One region of the Cytobacillus gottheilii genome, then DNA from elsewhere that is predicted to be linked to it. Evidence: riboswitches for the same ligand, from Rfam matches in the RefSeq annotation. Region 1 holds a riboswitch; the other holds the start of a gene.
What was found. A riboswitch is a leader RNA that binds a small molecule or an ion and turns the genes downstream of it on or off. The one in region 1 is predicted to bind preQ1.
Positions count from the first base shown of each region.

Region 2: it holds a riboswitch for preQ1, as region 1 does, so the genes downstream of both, queF (preQ(1) synthase) here and J1899_RS06045 (VUT family protein) in region 1, are expected to answer to the same signal.

Region 1 is NZ_CP071709.1:1,224,958-1,233,113, forward strand. Features, by position in the region: gene J1899_RS06035 (diguanylate cyclase) at 1-819, opposite strand, end outside; gene J1899_RS06040 (C40 family peptidase) at 905-1,540, shown strand; PreQ1 riboswitch class I at 1,601-1,647, shown strand; gene J1899_RS06045 (VUT family protein) at 1,788-2,324, shown strand; gene J1899_RS06050 (macro domain-containing protein) at 2,436-3,431, shown strand; gene J1899_RS06055 (vWA domain-containing protein) at 3,509-4,147, shown strand; gene J1899_RS06060 (IS256 family transposase) at 5,114-6,295, opposite strand; gene J1899_RS06065 (YdeI/OmpD-associated family protein) at 6,801-7,451, shown strand; gene J1899_RS06070 (DUF2812 domain-containing protein) at 7,502-8,156, opposite strand, start outside.
Region 2 is NZ_CP071709.1:844,160-852,315, reverse strand. Features, by position in the region: gene J1899_RS04100 (TRAP transporter substrate-binding protein) at 1-257, shown strand, start outside; gene J1899_RS04095 (TRAP transporter small permease) at 275-817, shown strand; gene J1899_RS04090 (TRAP transporter large permease) at 814-2,109, shown strand; gene J1899_RS04085 (aminopeptidase) at 2,266-3,498, shown strand; gene J1899_RS04080 (hypothetical protein) at 3,546-3,752, opposite strand; gene J1899_RS04075 (hypothetical protein) at 4,223-5,356, opposite strand; gene queF (preQ(1) synthase) at 5,696-6,193, opposite strand; PreQ1 riboswitch class I at 6,289-6,335, opposite strand; partial or broken gene J1899_RS04065 (peroxiredoxin-like family protein) at 6,580-7,014, shown strand; gene J1899_RS04060 (hypothetical protein) at 7,323-7,610, opposite strand; gene J1899_RS04055 (TldD/PmbA family protein) at 7,993-8,156, opposite strand, start outside.

The sequences.
Region 1 (8,156 bases):
CTTCGTAAACAGTAATCCAAACAGCGCAGCAAAAAGAATAAAAAATGAATTAGACCGGAGTGCCCACCAAGGATAATCGCCCCACAGCCACTCGAACGCATATCCATCCCAAATCGCCTGCAGGATCGTAAAACCAGCAATAAACAAGATATAATATAAGTACGTTTTTTCTCTTAGCGAGAGAAATAGAAAACTATTATAAATCATCATGGCAATCATAATGCCGTAAAAAAGACCAAACAGCATTTGCGAATCAGAATGGTTTGCTGAAAATGATACATAATTCCAAAGAGTGATCGGTGCCTGAAAGAAACTATCAGTTTCAATTTTTAAATAATAGGTATGTATGTCTTCAGATGAATCTAGGTGAAGCGGAAAAACGAGATTGCGGTGTTTTATGATTCTTTCATCAAATGGCAGGCTGTAGCCGATCGTTTCTTGTAAATTAAGGCTACCACTATTTTCACTATACAAGGAAACCAAGCTTAAATGCGGCTTTTGAATTTCGAGCAGCAGCTCTTTCGCACGGTCACTTGTATTTTGCATATCGATCTTGATCCAATAATCCAAATCGGCAATATCCCCATCGATATCCGCCTGACTGAAGGGAACAAATTGATCCTGCCTTTCGAGAATTTGATCTGGAGTAAGATCGTTTGAATCAACATACACAAGTAAATGGGAGGTCATGTCCTTTTCCGTAAAATCATTGCCGACGTTCACGGAGTTTGCTTCAGCATAAGAGGCTGAAATAGGAAAGAACAATGTAAAAAGGACAATGAGAACAAAGTAGTGATATTTTTTGAAAACTGGTTTCATTGAATTGACTCCCGTTTCATGAAATATTGGTATCATTATAACATGATAGTGTCAAATTTTAGCATATTATTTTAGGAGGAATGTCATGAAAACAGAAACGTATGATCAACTTTTGCCATTATTAAAAACAGGTGATTTAATTTTATTCAGCGGAAAATATGAGATGAGCAAGTTAGTGGAAAAGCTGGAGCACAGCAAATGGTCGCATGTGGGGATGGTGCTGCGTCCTGATCCAGATGGTGAGGTTTATTTCTTTGAATCGACCGCCCTTGTAAATCTGGAGGATGAATGGTTTCATGATCATGAGACAGGACCAAAGGTTGTCAAACTGCTGGATCGGCTTAAAACGTACGGCCAGGATGTAGAACCCTACGTGGCACCAGAATATGCCGTGCGCACCTTAACTATGAAAAACAAAATCGATGATCAAAAGCTCTATGACTATATCAAAAGCGTGCATGGAATCCCCAATCCAAGTGAATGGCCAATGATTGAAGAAGTAATTGAAGGCAGAATGTTTCATATTACTTCAAAAAGGAATGATTACACCTGCAGCAAGTTGATCGCAGAAACTTATTTAACATTAGGGATCACATCGTTTTCCATGCCGTTAAACGGACTAATGCCAAAGGATTTTTCGTCAGCAGGACATATAAAAATAAAAGACGGAGAGTTAGGAGAAGAGATATTGATTCAGTTAGAGGAAGAGGTTGCTACTTGAAATTTTCATTGACAGACCTCTGTCCTATAAGATAATATTAAACTCAATTGCATAACCCGATCGGGAGAGGTTCCTAGCTTAAACCCTCTATAAAAAACTATGGATTGCTGTGTCCATGTGGTCACAGCTTTTTATTTTTTTGATAGAAAGATTGTCTAGGCCTCTTTGTGAAGTTCTGTAGAACTTTGCTGGGAGGTCTTTTTTCGTTCGGTTATCATATAAAACTGTAGCATCAGGAGGAGTATACATGAGAATTTTATTGTATTTATTATCTATTGTTATTGCCAATGTGGTAACAGCTAAATTTGCGCCATTGGCTGTAGGGATTTTCATGATCCCTATGGGTACGCTGTTTATTGGAGCGACCTTTATTTTCCGTGATCTTGTCCAAAATAAATATGGAAGATCAAAGACGTACTTATTTATTTTTACTGCATTAATCCTGTCTGGAATCGTGTCATTCCTGCTTGGAGATACATTGATGATTGTGGTTGCATCCGCTATTTCGTTCTTAATTGCAGAAACAGCTGATACGGAAATCTATACGCGTTTAAAGCTGCCATTTGCATGGCGTGTTTTCTACAGCGGTGTTGTCGGCGGCTTGCTGGATTCAGTTGTGTTTGTTGTAATCGGCTTAAGTCCATTAGGTGCAAACATGCTCCCATGGGAAGCAGTGCCGGCAGCAATTGTTGGTCAAATATTGGCGAAAACGATTATTCAAATGATTGCAGCGCTGATTATTCATCGTATTCATACTGGAAAAGAGAATAAGATGGCGTTTTAAGTTTCGGAGGAATCTATTGATCAAAATAGGTTCCTTTTTTATGTCCCCAGAATGCTGTTGTCCCAGAGCAGTGTCGATGCTATGCTTTTAGTAAAAAAAGGAGTTTCATTTATGCCTTTGGAAATCGTTCGCCAGGATCTTACAGTCATGAATGTAGATGCCATCGTCAATGCAGCCAATAAGAAATTGCAAATGGGCGGCGGTGTTTGCGGTGCTATTTTTCAAGCAGCCGGAGTTGAGGAGTTAACAGAAGCATGCGACAAAATCGGGGGATGTGCAGTCGGTGAAGCCGTGATAACGAATGGATTTAAGCTGCCTGCCAACTATATTATCCATACACCTGGTCCCATTTGGAAGGGCGGTACACAGCAGGAGGCAGAATTGCTGCGGAAATCTTATAAGCATTCATTAGAACTGGCACAAACATATCAATGTGAGTCCATTGCATTTCCACTGATTTCAACAGGAATATACGGATTTCCTAAAGAAGAGGCTCTGCAAATTGCCATTTCGGCCATCAGCACCTTTTTAATGCAGCATGAAATGCATGTTTATTTAGTTGTATTTGATCAGCAATCGTTTGGCCTGAGCCAGAAGCTTTTTCACTCTATTCAGGAATATATTGATGAGCATTATGTGGAAGAAGCTAGTGCTCTCTATGGGGGCAGAGAAGCACGCTTTGTAACGGAACAACTTAGAGAGCATGATTATGTTAAGCAAAGTGAGGATATTGAAGAAAGCAGTCTAATGCAGTTAATTGATGAACTCGATGAATCGTTTTCGGCACGCCTGCTTCGCCTCATTGACGAAAGAGGAATAAGCGATGTGGATGCTTATAAAAGAGCGAATATTGATCGCCGTCTGTTTTCAAAGATCCGCAAGGAAGACAGTTATAATCCGAAAAAGAAAACCGCTATCGCCTTTGCGATCGCTCTGGAGCTGGATGAAGATGAAACCAATGCTCTGCTGTCAGCAGCAGGATATACTTTGTCACACAGCAGTAAATTTGATGTCATTGTGAAATTTTTTATCACTCAGCAGAAGTATGATATCCATGAAATTAATGAAGCATTATTTCGATTTGACCAGCCTTTGCTCGGTGCTTAGAAAATGTCGCTTTTGAAGCGACCATTTCATTTTGAAAACTTGATATCCTTCCATTATAGATAAGGAGGGTATTAAACATGAAAAACAAAGTAACTGAAGTTGTATTTATTTTAGACAAAAGCGGATCAATGGCAGGGCTCGAGGCAGACACGATTGGCGGCTATAATTCGATGTTGAAAAAGCAGAAAAAAGCTGAAGGAGAGGCGTTTGTAACGACAGTATTATTCAACAATGGGTATGAATTATTACATGACCGCGTTTCTGTAAAAGATATAAAAAAGCTAACTGAAAGCGATTATGAAGTAAGCGGGACGACCGCATTAATTGATGCAATCGGGTTTTCGATTCAAAAAACTGTTCAAGAGCAGAAGAAGAAAGAGCGTGCAGATCATGTCCTCTTTGTGATTACCACTGATGGCATGGAAAATGCCAGCCGGGAATTCACCTCTGAACAAGTGAAAAAAATGATTCAGCATCAGAAAGAAAAATATGACTGGACCTTTATGTTTCTCGGAGCCAATATTGATGCCGTTGAAACTGCTGGGTACTTTGGCATTGATAAAGATTTTGCCGTGGATTACCATGCTGATGGAGAAGGTACGAAACTAAATTATGAAATCCTGAGCGAGGCAGTATTGAGCGTACGGTATGGCAAGGGTGTTGATCCTGGCTGGAAAGACGAGATTGAACGGGATTTTACTGAGCGGAGTAAATGATAGTAGGTTATAAGGTGTCCTAAATCTTTAGTGATTTAGGATATTATTTTTGAGTTTAAGTTAATTTCTGGAAAAACCTATTAATTAAAACTGTATTTAAGAGGTAAAGGAGGAGAAGTGAAGTTGAAAAGATACTTCGAGGGGAATTGATCCCTTTCTTAATGTATAGGGGGGACAAAATGCTTGGGCCATGGTGTTGGGGTGTCTCCAAGCATTTTTATGCATTGAGTTTTCGTGAAAATAGAGGGAAGAATTCCGCCTATTTAGGGAAATAGCTATATTTTCCTCTAAATAAGAGGAGTTTTTCCGCTTATATGGATAAAATCATTAAAATTCGGTGCATTTTTTGAAGATAACCGGAATTTCTCCCTTTATTTTTGCTATTTGAGGCCTTTTTTTCAAAATAACCGGAATTTCTCCGCTTATTCATTCCTAGACCTTTTGGAGAAACAACATGATAAAGTATTGAAGGTCGCAGCTTAGCCGAGTGATGTATGTGCAAACAATAGTAGTATTGAGTTATAGATACGGAGCACTGTATAATCATTAGCATAGAAGATTTCGGGGAGATAAGAGCCGGCAAAGTGCCCGTGGGCAAGTGAAAAGAGAGTTGGCGAGAACTAAAGAGCCGGCAAAGTGCCCGACAGGCAGTGAAAAGAGAGTTGGCGAGAACTAAAGAGCCGGCAAAGTGCCCGTGGGCAAGTGAAAAGAGAGTTGGCGGGAACTAAAGGGAAGGCAAAGTGCCCGTCAGGCAGTGAAAAGAGAGTTGGCGGGAACTAAAGGGAAGGCAAAGTGCCCGACAGGCAGTGAAAAGAGAGTTGGCGGGAACTAAAGGGAAGGCAAAGTGCCCGACAGGCAGTGAAAAGAGTCAAGTCCTTATTATTGTGTAAATTCCTTTTCACAATGTTACCACCTATTAATAGCTGTTAGTTGATTTTGCTTAGGAGAAGGGGGTACCCCCTTCTCCTAAGCAAAATTTCGCTCCGCGGTAAGGTATACTTTCTTATTTAATTCTAAATTTTCATTCTCCATTAACAATGCACCAATTAATCGAAATGCAGACTGATTATTAGGAAAGATACGGATCACACTCACTCGTTTTCTAATTTCTTGGTTGAGCCTTTCCAATGAGTTATTGCTTAAAATGTGTATTTGATACTTTTCTGGTTCATTTAGAAATTGGATCGTGTCTTCGTAACCTTCTTCGAGAATTTCGATTGCCTTTCTTACTTTCTTATTTTCTGCATATAGTTCAATAAATTTGTCCCTATATTTTCTTGACTCTTCAACTGATACTACTTGGTATATTTTTCTCAGATCAGAAATGATTTGTCGTGATCCTGTTTTTGGAAGTGCGTTAACAATATTTCGTTTGAAATGAACAGTGCACCTTTGCCATGCCGTACCTATAAATACTCTTTCTATTGCTTTCTTTAATCCAGCATGTGCATCTGAAATCACTAATTTTGGTGATTGTAACCCTCGAGATTTTAAATCTTGAAAGAACTCTTGCCATGCTTGAAAGCTCTCGACGTGATCTATTTTAAAGCCAAGTACTTTACGCTTTTTGTCCTCACCCATACCAGTAATTAAATAAGCTGCTTTTGAAATGACCTTGTTATTCTCTCGAACTTTTATATAGGTGGCATCAGCGTAGAGATACGGATAATATTCGACATTAAGTGGGCGATTAGCCCAGGCTTTTACTACAGGATCCAGTTTCTCTGTTAGGGAGGAAACAAAAGATTTTGATACACTCTGGCCACATAATTGTTTTACGATATTCTTTACTTTTCTAGTGGAAACTCCATTGATGACCATTTCTAACATAGATAATATAAGTGTCTGATCAACACGCGAAAATTTCTCAAAGATAGAAGGCGAAAATTCACCTCCTCTTGTTCGGGGAACTTTTATTCTTAACTTTCCGATACTCATGATGAGTTCACGTTCATAATATCCATTTCGATAATCACGACGATCTAAAGAACGTTCATAGGCAGCTGCATTTAAATAGTCATCTCGTTCTTTTTCCATGTATTCGTTCAAGACTAATACTAAGGTAGATTTCACAATAAGCTCAAGATTAGAATTCATAATCGATTCTTTTAAAACGTCCATATCTAGGTTAAACTGTAACTGAGTCATTTTTATCCCTCTTTCCAATGTTTTCTTGGTCGTTAACATTGTGGACAAATAGGAATAAAATGACTCTTTCTTTTTACACAATTATATGGACTTAATCGTGAAAAGAGAGTTGGCGGGAACTAAAGGGAAGGCAAAGTGCCCGACAGGCAGTGAAAAGAGAGTTGGCGGGAACTAAAGATCAAGCAAAGTGCCCGTGGGCAAGTGAAAAGAGAGTTGGCGGGAACTAAAGATCAAGCAAAGTGCCCGTGGGCAAGTGAAAAGAGAGTTGGCGGGAACAAAAGAGCAAGCAAAGTGCCCGACAGGCAGTGAAAAGAGAGCTGAGGGGAACTAAAGGGAAGGCAAAGTGCCCGTCAGGCAGCGAAAAGAGAGTTGGCGGGAACTAAAGGGAAGGCAAAGTGCCCGTCAGCAAGCGAAAAGAGAGCCGAAAGGAACATATGCGCCAACGCCTACGTAAATTTCCTCCCCAGCAGTATCTACATAAACGTCTAAAAGGAGTATTATCTTAATGTCGATCATTGATAAATTAAACCTAACCAAATACAACAATCTAGCAGTGCTGAATCAGCAAGGAGACTACGATTTATTTAACGGCTTCAAGACTGAGCTGACCGGAGATCATGATGCGATTTTTATTTTTATAGAGTCTATCAATCAAATGGTTGAGCATACAAATCGTATCATTCAAGAGGGGCAATTAGTTGAAAAAGGGTATTTGTTTTTTGCTTATCCGAAAAAAGGGAATAAGCGGTTTGATACGCACATACATCGTGATGAGATCTTTCCGGCGATGAAGGTTGGAGAGGATGGCTATGTGGGTGACAGTGATATCAAGTTTGCTCGGATGGTAAGCATGGATGATGTTTTTACGGTGATTGGATTGAAACGTGAAAAGAAGAAAGCGAAAAAATCCTCCGCTGCAAGCCAATGTGTGGCGGATTACGAAGATCAGATACAAGATGTAGAAAAACTGCTGACCGATCATCCTGATGAGTTAGGTTTTTATCAATCGTTAACACCAGGCTATAAGCGGGATTGGGCACGGTATATCTTTTCAGCAAAGCAGCAGAAAACGCGTGACAGCCGACAGGCACAAATGGTCGAGATTTTATCTAAAGGATTTAAGACTGTTGATTTGTACAGGCAGGGCAAGAAATAATATAGAAGAAAAAAGCTTACAGACCTAGATTCTGTAAGCTTTTTTCGTTTCTACTCGGAAATCAATTTGATCTTTTCAACTGTGTTTTCAATTATGGTTTCTATATTTGTGTGACCGTAATAGGAAGCATACATAACAGCATTTCCTTTATGCGCAAACACCATTTTTGTTTTATGCTTATCATAAGTAATCAAAAGATCCAATTCAGGATGAGAGGTTTCTATAAAATCTTCTCGTTCAGTTTGAAAACTTCTGCTTTGTATTAAATCCGAAATTACTGGCTCTGCCAAGGAAGGAAAGCGCAGCTGGTATACTTTTGTATCAAGTGAAGACGAATATTCTTCTCCATATTTCTGAATTTCACCCGGTATGAATCCGTGTTCAGAAGTTTCATATTGCAGGGGGGCAAGAGGACTCCAATTAAAAGAATATTGATTTCCACGATCTACATCGTCATTAAAAAAGACAGGTTCTTCCCTGATAAAATCCGGGTCATTCTCTAAATCTGCTAATCTGATAAACGGTAGGTCGGGGCTGCTTTCCGGCAATGTTTTCGTATCTATTTTTGCCAGCTGAAAAATTGGGATGATTGCAATTAGTCCCATTACGATTGTAAGCAGTATGCCTATAATAATTTGTGTTTGGAATCGTTTTTTCCAAGGTGCATGGTGGTCAATCGGTTTTCCTTCAATTAGGTTTCTGCGC
Region 2 (8,156 bases), 380 kb from region 1:
AGTGGGATCAATTAAGTGCAAAACAAAAGAATGCAATCACAGAAGCAGCTGAGGAGTCAACAGCCTTTCATAAAGAAGTTTGGGAACAGGCAGTTGAAGATGCAATTGAAGGGGCAAAGGATAAGGGTGTAAACTTCAGTACTCCTGATAAACAGCCATTTATGGATGCTGTTCAACCGCTTCATGATGAGTTTGCTGAAAAGAAAGAGACAGCAAAATACTATAAAGAAATCCGCAAACTTGTGGAAGAAGAATAACTGGGGAGGTCATTTCATTGCAGCAGATTAAAAAATGGATGAATACGGGAATCATCTTTATCACCTGTACATTATTGACGGTCATGGTCTTTATGGCCGTCTGGCAGGTTTTTTCCCGATATATTTTAAATTCTCCAAGCACGATTTCTGAAGAATTTCTACGCTATTCATTAATTTGGATTTCCATGCTTGGCGCAGCTTACGCATTTGGCAGCAAGAAACATCTGGCAATTGAGCTTTTTGTCTCTAAGCTTACATCTGATAAAGCCAGAAAGGTCAATATCCTAGCAGAAGGAATCGTTCTGCTGTTTGCCATCGTTGTGATGATCATCGGCGGCGCACAAACGGTCAGCCTTGCTACAAATCAATATTCGGCAGCATTGGGGATTCCGATGAGCACCGTCTATTTTTCTCTCATTGTCAGCGGTATTTTAATCGTTATGTATTCAATCATTTCAATCTATGAAATTATAACCAAAGAAAAGGTCCAAATGTATGCAGAAGAAGCAGAAGCAGCTGAGACCCTTCACTATCAGAATAAAAAGGAGGGCTTACATTGACACTAACAGCAGGACTTCTGTTATTATTTCTGTTTTTTCTACTATTGTTAATTGGTGTTCCGATTGCCATTAGTATTGCCGGCGCTTCGATTCTTACTATGCTGATCCTATTTCCGTTTGATGTGGCCGTGTTTACAAGTGCACAAAAATTAGTATCTGGATTAGACAGCTTTTCTCTTCTAGCTATTCCATTTTTTATTTTATCCGGAATCATTATGAATAACGGCGGAATTGCTATTCGATTAATTAATCTGGCAAAAATTATTTCCGGCAGAATGCCCGGATCTCTCGCACATACGAATGTGGTGGGTAATGCCTTATTTGGCTCAATCTCTGGAAGTGCCGTAGCTGCAGCTGCAGCCATTGGCGGAGTGATGTCACCGCTTCAGGAAAAAGAGGGGTATGATCGTACATATTCTACTGCTGTCAATGTAGCATCTGCTCCGACGGGACTTCTAATTCCTCCGAGCGGATTACTGATTGTTTATTCCCTTGTGAGTGGAGGAACTTCTGTTGCGGCTCTCTTCATTGCCGGCTATCTTCCTGGAATCCTCTGGGCCGTTGCAACCATGATTGTTGCTTATGTTATTGCAAAGAAGAAAAACTACCCGGTTTCAGCAAAGATTTCATTTAGTGAAAAATTAAAAGTCTTTTTGGATGCCATTCCAAGCCTGCTGCTTATTGTAATTGTTATCGGCGGGATTATTGCAGGAATATTCACAGCTACAGAAGGTTCGGCCATTGCGGTTGTTTATTCCTTTATCTTATCGCTTTGTTATCGTTCATTAAAGTTAAAAGATATTCCAAGAATCCTGGTGGAAACAGTTGAGATGACAGCTATCATTATGCTTCTTGTAGCAGCATCTTCTATTCTGTCTATTGTCATGAGCTTTACAGGTATTCCAGAAGCAATTACTTCAGGAATACTAAGCTTAACGGATAATCCAATTGTGATTTTGTTGCTTATGAATATCATTCTGCTCTTTATTGGTACATTTATGGATATTACACCTGCTGTACTTATTTTCACACCGATCTTCTTCCCGATTGTCAATTCCTTTGGAATGGATCCTGTACACTTTGGAATTATGATGTGTATGAATCTATGTATCGGGAGCATTACTCCTCCTGTTGGAAGTGCCTTGTTTGTAGGAGCAAGCGTCGGTAAGGTGAAAATTGAGCAGGTAACAAGGCCGCTTCTTCCTTTTTACGGAGCTATTCTTGTAGTCTTGCTCGCTGTCACTTATATACCGCAGATATCCTTGTTCCTGCCAAATCTGCTCGACTTATAAAGGAAATGCAGGTAGTTTAAAAGGCTGTCCGTATTGGACAGCCTTTTCATTATTAGAAATTTGCTTTGCACCTCTTCGGTCCTCAAACGATTCTATTTATTTTTTTATCATTACAGGCTACAATAAGGAAAGATTCTGACAAAGGAGCCAATACATATGACAAACTTTCAAACTGCGCTAGAGAAATATGCCGAACTTGCGGTTAAAGTCGGTGTCAATGTCCAAAAAGGACAGAAACTCGTCATTACGGCAACACTTGATGCCGCTGAATTTGTACGCATCGCTGTAAAAAAAGCTTATGAAACAGGTGCAAAAGAAGTAATTGTAAACTGGAACGATGACGGTGTTACTCGGACAAAGTATGAGCTTGCTCCACTGGATGCGTTTGAGGAATATCCAAAATGGAGAGCAGAAGAAATGAAGGAGCTTGCTGAAGGCGGTGCTGCCTTTATGTCTATCGTTTCTTCAAGTCCTGATCTTCTAAAAGGTGTTCAATCCGAAAAGATCAGCACATTCCAGAAGGCTTCCGGAAAAGCAATGGCGCCATTCCGCAAGTATATTCAATCCGATAAGGTCAGCTGGACTGTAATCGCTGTGCCATCGCAAAGCTGGGCAAACATGGTGTTCCCGGAGGCAGCTGAAGAAGAGCGTGTAAGTCTATTATGGGATGCCATCTTCAAAGCAACTCGCTCTGATTTAGACAATCCTGTTGAAGCATGGAAGCAGCATGATGAAACTCTGCATACAAAAGTAGACTATTTAAACGGCAAACGTTATAAAAAACTGCACTACACTGCTCCTGGAACTGACTTAACAATCGAATTGCCTGAAAAGCATATTTGGGCTGGAGCAGGCAGCATTAATGAAAGCGGCAATGAATTTATGGCCAATATGCCGACTGAAGAAGTCTTTACTGTTCCTTTTAAAACAGGTGTAAACGGCAAGGTTGCAAGCACAAAGCCATTAAGCTACGGCGGTAATATCATTGACAACTTCACTGTTTACTTTGAGAACGGAAGAATAACGAAAGTAGAAGCAGAGCAAGGAGAAGAAATCCTTAAACAGCTTGTTGATACAGATGAGGGCTCTCATTATCTTGGCGAGGTCGCGCTTGTTCCGCATAATTCACCGATTTCTCAATCAAACCTGCTTTTCTATAACACATTGTTCGATGAAAATGCATCAAACCATTTAGCCATTGGCAGTGCTTATGCTTTCTGTATTGAAGGCGGCAAGCAAATGTCTAGCGAAGAACTTGCAGAACATGGCTTAAACGAAAGCTTAACACATGTTGACTTTATGATTGGTTCTGCTGAGATGAATATCGATGGCATTACGGCTGACGGTCAGGAAGAACCGGTATTCCGTAACGGAGATTGGGCGTTTTAAGTTCTATTCATAAATAATCTTATACAGAAGGCTGGCCATATTGTTCATCATTGTGGCTGGTCTTTTTCATTCATTTCTCCCTTCTTATCCCAGTTATCCCAAAAGTGATAGATAATAGCACTCAATAAGGCAAAAGCTAAAAACATGAAAAACGTATTTACATTAAAATATTGATTATTTACATGATAAGATAAAAACCCCGTCATACTTTCAACATAGTGAAGATCTGCTATTCCATCCCTCTCAAGCAGCACACCCTTAATAACCTCCCGATATTCATTTAACTCCTTCCTCTGATATAAAAACCCTAAAATAAAATGAAGGATTAAAATAATCATGGTGAAATACAAATATTTATTCTTTATAGAGTATGAGCGAATAAGAATGACTGAAAAAAGGACGAGACAAATAAGAATTGGGATTAGTATAAAAAACAGAATTAGCGCGGGGTTTCCGTTCCCAGATATTGTTCCAGGGGGTGGAGTCATTGAATTTCCCACTAAAAAAAGGATCAAGCTAATAAAACTTAAAACAGCAAACATAACACATGAAAATCTCACTCTCTACACTCCCCACTGAATCAAGATAAGCCTCAATCTATTCTAGCCGTATACTGCTATTCTGATGATACAGCATTGAGAATCTCATACTGCTATCCCGCTCATTATTTTGTATGACAAATAGCCCGGGCAAATTCAATACCCGAGCCATTTTTTACCATCCGCTATCTTCTTTTTAATCGCAGCAACTTCACCTTATCATCATGATCGGCCACTGCTTCAATTTGATACTTTTCCGTATTTAAATAGATGGATGTACCTGTGTCGTTTTTAAATGTTTCTCCGAATTGCTTAAATATCTTTTCTGCCTCAGTTAGGGTTGTTCTTAGACGTTCTCCAGGAATTTCAGCTGCTGTCACCTTACTGTCTTCAGCATTATAATAATAGGTGATTTCAGGATACATGACATACGGGCCTTCCTCTTTCACGCCTTCCCGCATGTAATATGGTTCAGACTTTTTTATTTCTTGTATATTGGTGCCTAGCGGGTATGGGCTTCCAACTGGAATGCCTTGCTTTGCTTTTGCCAAGAGATCTGTATTTAGCTCCAAATCTTTAAATGGATAATAGAATGCATTTTTTTCATTTAAACTATCTAGCCAGAAGTCTACTTTCTCTTTATCTGTAATCGTTTCTTGGTCCTGTTCAACTAGCTTTAGGGTCTCTTCATTTAATCCCCATGTTGTAAAGTATATGGTATCTGAAGAACTGTCTCGCTTTATTGTCTGAAGATATTTTTGGTTTATGTTTCTGATTGTAATATCATTTAAAGATTCGATTTCTCCATTGCTTATTAGCTTTAATTCTCCATTGTCAATTCCCGCAAACAGATATTGGCTATGCACCTGATCTATTTGTTCAGCCACAGCAAATATCGTTTTCTTTCCAATTTTCAAAGGGTAAATTTGCTCATCATTCCCTGTTTTAAAAGTGAGTATTTCTTCATCGTTTAAAACATTTTGTTTATAAGCTACCGTTGAATCTTTTTCAGCTAGGTAAAATGCATAATGGCCAGAATAGAAAACATCCTTTTTTTCTGCATTTTTAGCGTATACAAACACGTTATAATCATAACTGCCATCTTTAACTTCAAATTTGAAAAGAGATTCCTCTTTAAGAGTAACCGTATCCATCTTTTCTTTACCTTCTGCAATTACAGCTGGTTCTGTTTTTTCCTCTTTTGCTGCATCTTTTGCCTCTTCCGTTTCAGAAAGTGTCTCCGATTTAATTGACGCGATCGTGTCATACGAACAAGCCGTCAACAATAATAAACAAACTGTTATATAAAATTTTTTCATGATAATCTCCTAATAAAGCATCCATTCATATTTTAGTAATCTCATAATTAAACATTCACAGAGATTTAACCAATTATCAGTGTAACAAATGGACAATCAATTCACAAACCCATTTATTACAAAGATTACAAAAGAATTATAAATTTGTAGTATTTATAGGTAAATTGAATGTACTTTATCCTAAATAACAAAACCGTCTCAAAGAGAAGACATACCTTTACACAAAAATGAAGCACTTAAGCAATTAAAAAACCAAACAAATTTAACAGTTAAAAATGATCTGCTAAAATGTTTGGTTTGATTATTGGTTAAAATATGGACCTTCAGCCTCTATTAAGATTAACGATTATCAATGGTCTCTGGATATAGATCATGGTTCATCAATCTGAACTCAGCCATTTTTTCGTATTTTGTGCCTGGTTTTCCATAGTTCGTGTAAGGATCAATGGAAATGCCGCCTCTAGGCGTGAACTTGCCCCACACCTCGATGTAACGCGGATCCATTAGCTCAATTAAGTCATTCATAATGATATTCATGCAGTCTTCATGAAAATCTCCGTGATTGCGGAAGCTGAACAAATACAGTTTAAGCGATTTGCTTTCCACCATTTTCTGATCTGGTATATAACTGATATAAATTGTCGCGAAGTCTGGCTGTCCTGTTTTAGGGCATAAACTCGTAAACTCTGGACAATTAAATTTTACAAAATAATCACGGTTTGGATGCTTATTATCGAAGCTTTCTAAGATTTCTGGGGAATATTCAAATAAATATTGTGTCCCTTGATTCCCCAGCAGGGTTACCCCTTCTAATTCTTCATCTTTTCTTCCTGTCATGCTAGTGCCTCCTTGGATTGCATTTCATGCTGGAATGAGGGAATTGAATATAAAAAAACCATGCCCTCCATGGACATGGCTGAATGCAATTCATCCGTTCCATAGTTTTTTATAGAGGGTAAGTGCTATGAACCTCTCTCATTTTGCGTGAAACGCATATTTTAAAATACCAATATAACTATAAAAAACTTTCGATAGTGTGTCAATTACTTCAAAATATCTAATAATAACGTTATGATTGACTAATCTATTCGAAAGGTGGTATTTTCATGAATTTTCTGCTTGAAAGAACAGATTCTGAAGAAAAACTCTCTCTAGAAGCATTGATTCAAGGAAAACCAAGTGTTGTGGTGTTTGTACGCCATCTTGGCTGACCTGTCTGCAGGCAGTATCTCACGCAGTTGCGTGAGCATTATGATGAATTTTCAAAGCGCGGTTATCAGCTGATTGTTATTGCACCTTCTAAAGGCAGCTTTATCAACATGTTCTTAAAAGAGTTTGGTCCTTATCCATTTCCGATTTTAGGCGATCCTGCAAGAGTTGCCTATAAAGGAATGGGACATAAGACAATGCCAAAATGGAAGCTGCTCTCCAAAGCTGCCTTTGGTTTTGTTACCGGAAAAGTAAAAGGATTTGTCCCAGAAGACGAAAAGCAAAAAAAGTTCGTTATGGAGTCAATGAAGACACAAGATGTTTATATTCAAGGGGGAACTTGGGTTTATTCTAGTTCAGGAAAAGTCCTTTGGAACCACATTGACGAATCACCTGAAAATCATGCACCCCTTGCAAAAATAATGGAGATTATGGACAAACATAAATAATTTTGTCGAGAAATGTTTTAACTCTTCTCATGGTGGTAAACAAATAATGCAAGGCCATTACGACTTGCAGAAGGGACTGGTTCACCTTGAAGAACATAACAGCGACTTCAGATTCTTGTCTTGGCATTGCTTTGGATCAAGGAGGGTTTGCAGAGCGCTCGATAGGCACTCTCGTCTTTAACCGATATACTTAAAATCGGACGGCCTCAGTAAACGTACCTTGAATGTCCGTTATACGGACCAAAAAGGTGCATTCCCATAAGCGGAATGCACCTTTTTATTTGCACTTTTTAGCTATTGAAAAATTTCTACAAGCTTGCTTTTATTTTTATAAAGTGGTCAATAAACTCTGAAGGATTTTGTTTCACATAAAAAGCATTTACACCGCTCCTGGTATGTAAATAAAGCAGCCCCGTGCCTGCGCTGGTACTTTTATAGGAAACATCCCATACGTCTCTTATATAATGAACATGAAATTGTGTTTCAATGCGATCTTCATATAGTATAAGCGAAAGTTCTTCTTCAATGATTTTCTGCTCAGTCCATTTGATCTGCCTGCTGACTTTTATATAAGGATGCTGTGCAATAAACCGCAACAAATCACTCCTCTGTGTCTCTATCATTTCCTATTCTGAATTAGGTCCCATATTTCTTTTAATACCAGCATCTCTTCTTCTGTAACAAGGTCCCATTGAATTCCTTTTGGCTTAAACTGCTCTCCCCATTCTCCCCTTCCCTTTAACATCCTATAATACGTTATATCCATTCTCATTCCAAAAGAAAACCTCAATTTAGGAGAGTTAATGTTCTTTTAAGCAGTTGTTTTTCAAAGTGCAGTATATCCAGAAGAATAATATGCCGAAAAAAATAAGTTCAGAGCGCAAAACTCTAAACTTATTTTTTTTCACTTCCTATTTTATTTTTTCATATTTTCCTCAATTCAATTGTTCATTATCAGTTCCCTTTTCTTGCATTCCCTTATTCAATCGTGACTGCCAGCTCCTTAATCAGCAGTGACGGCGAACCAAATGCAAGCGAAAATTCGAGATCTGAACCAACTTCTTCAATTTGCTGAAGCAAGTCAAAAAAGTTCCCTGCAACCGTCATTTGTTTTAGTGCTGTTTTGATTTCTCCATTTTCGA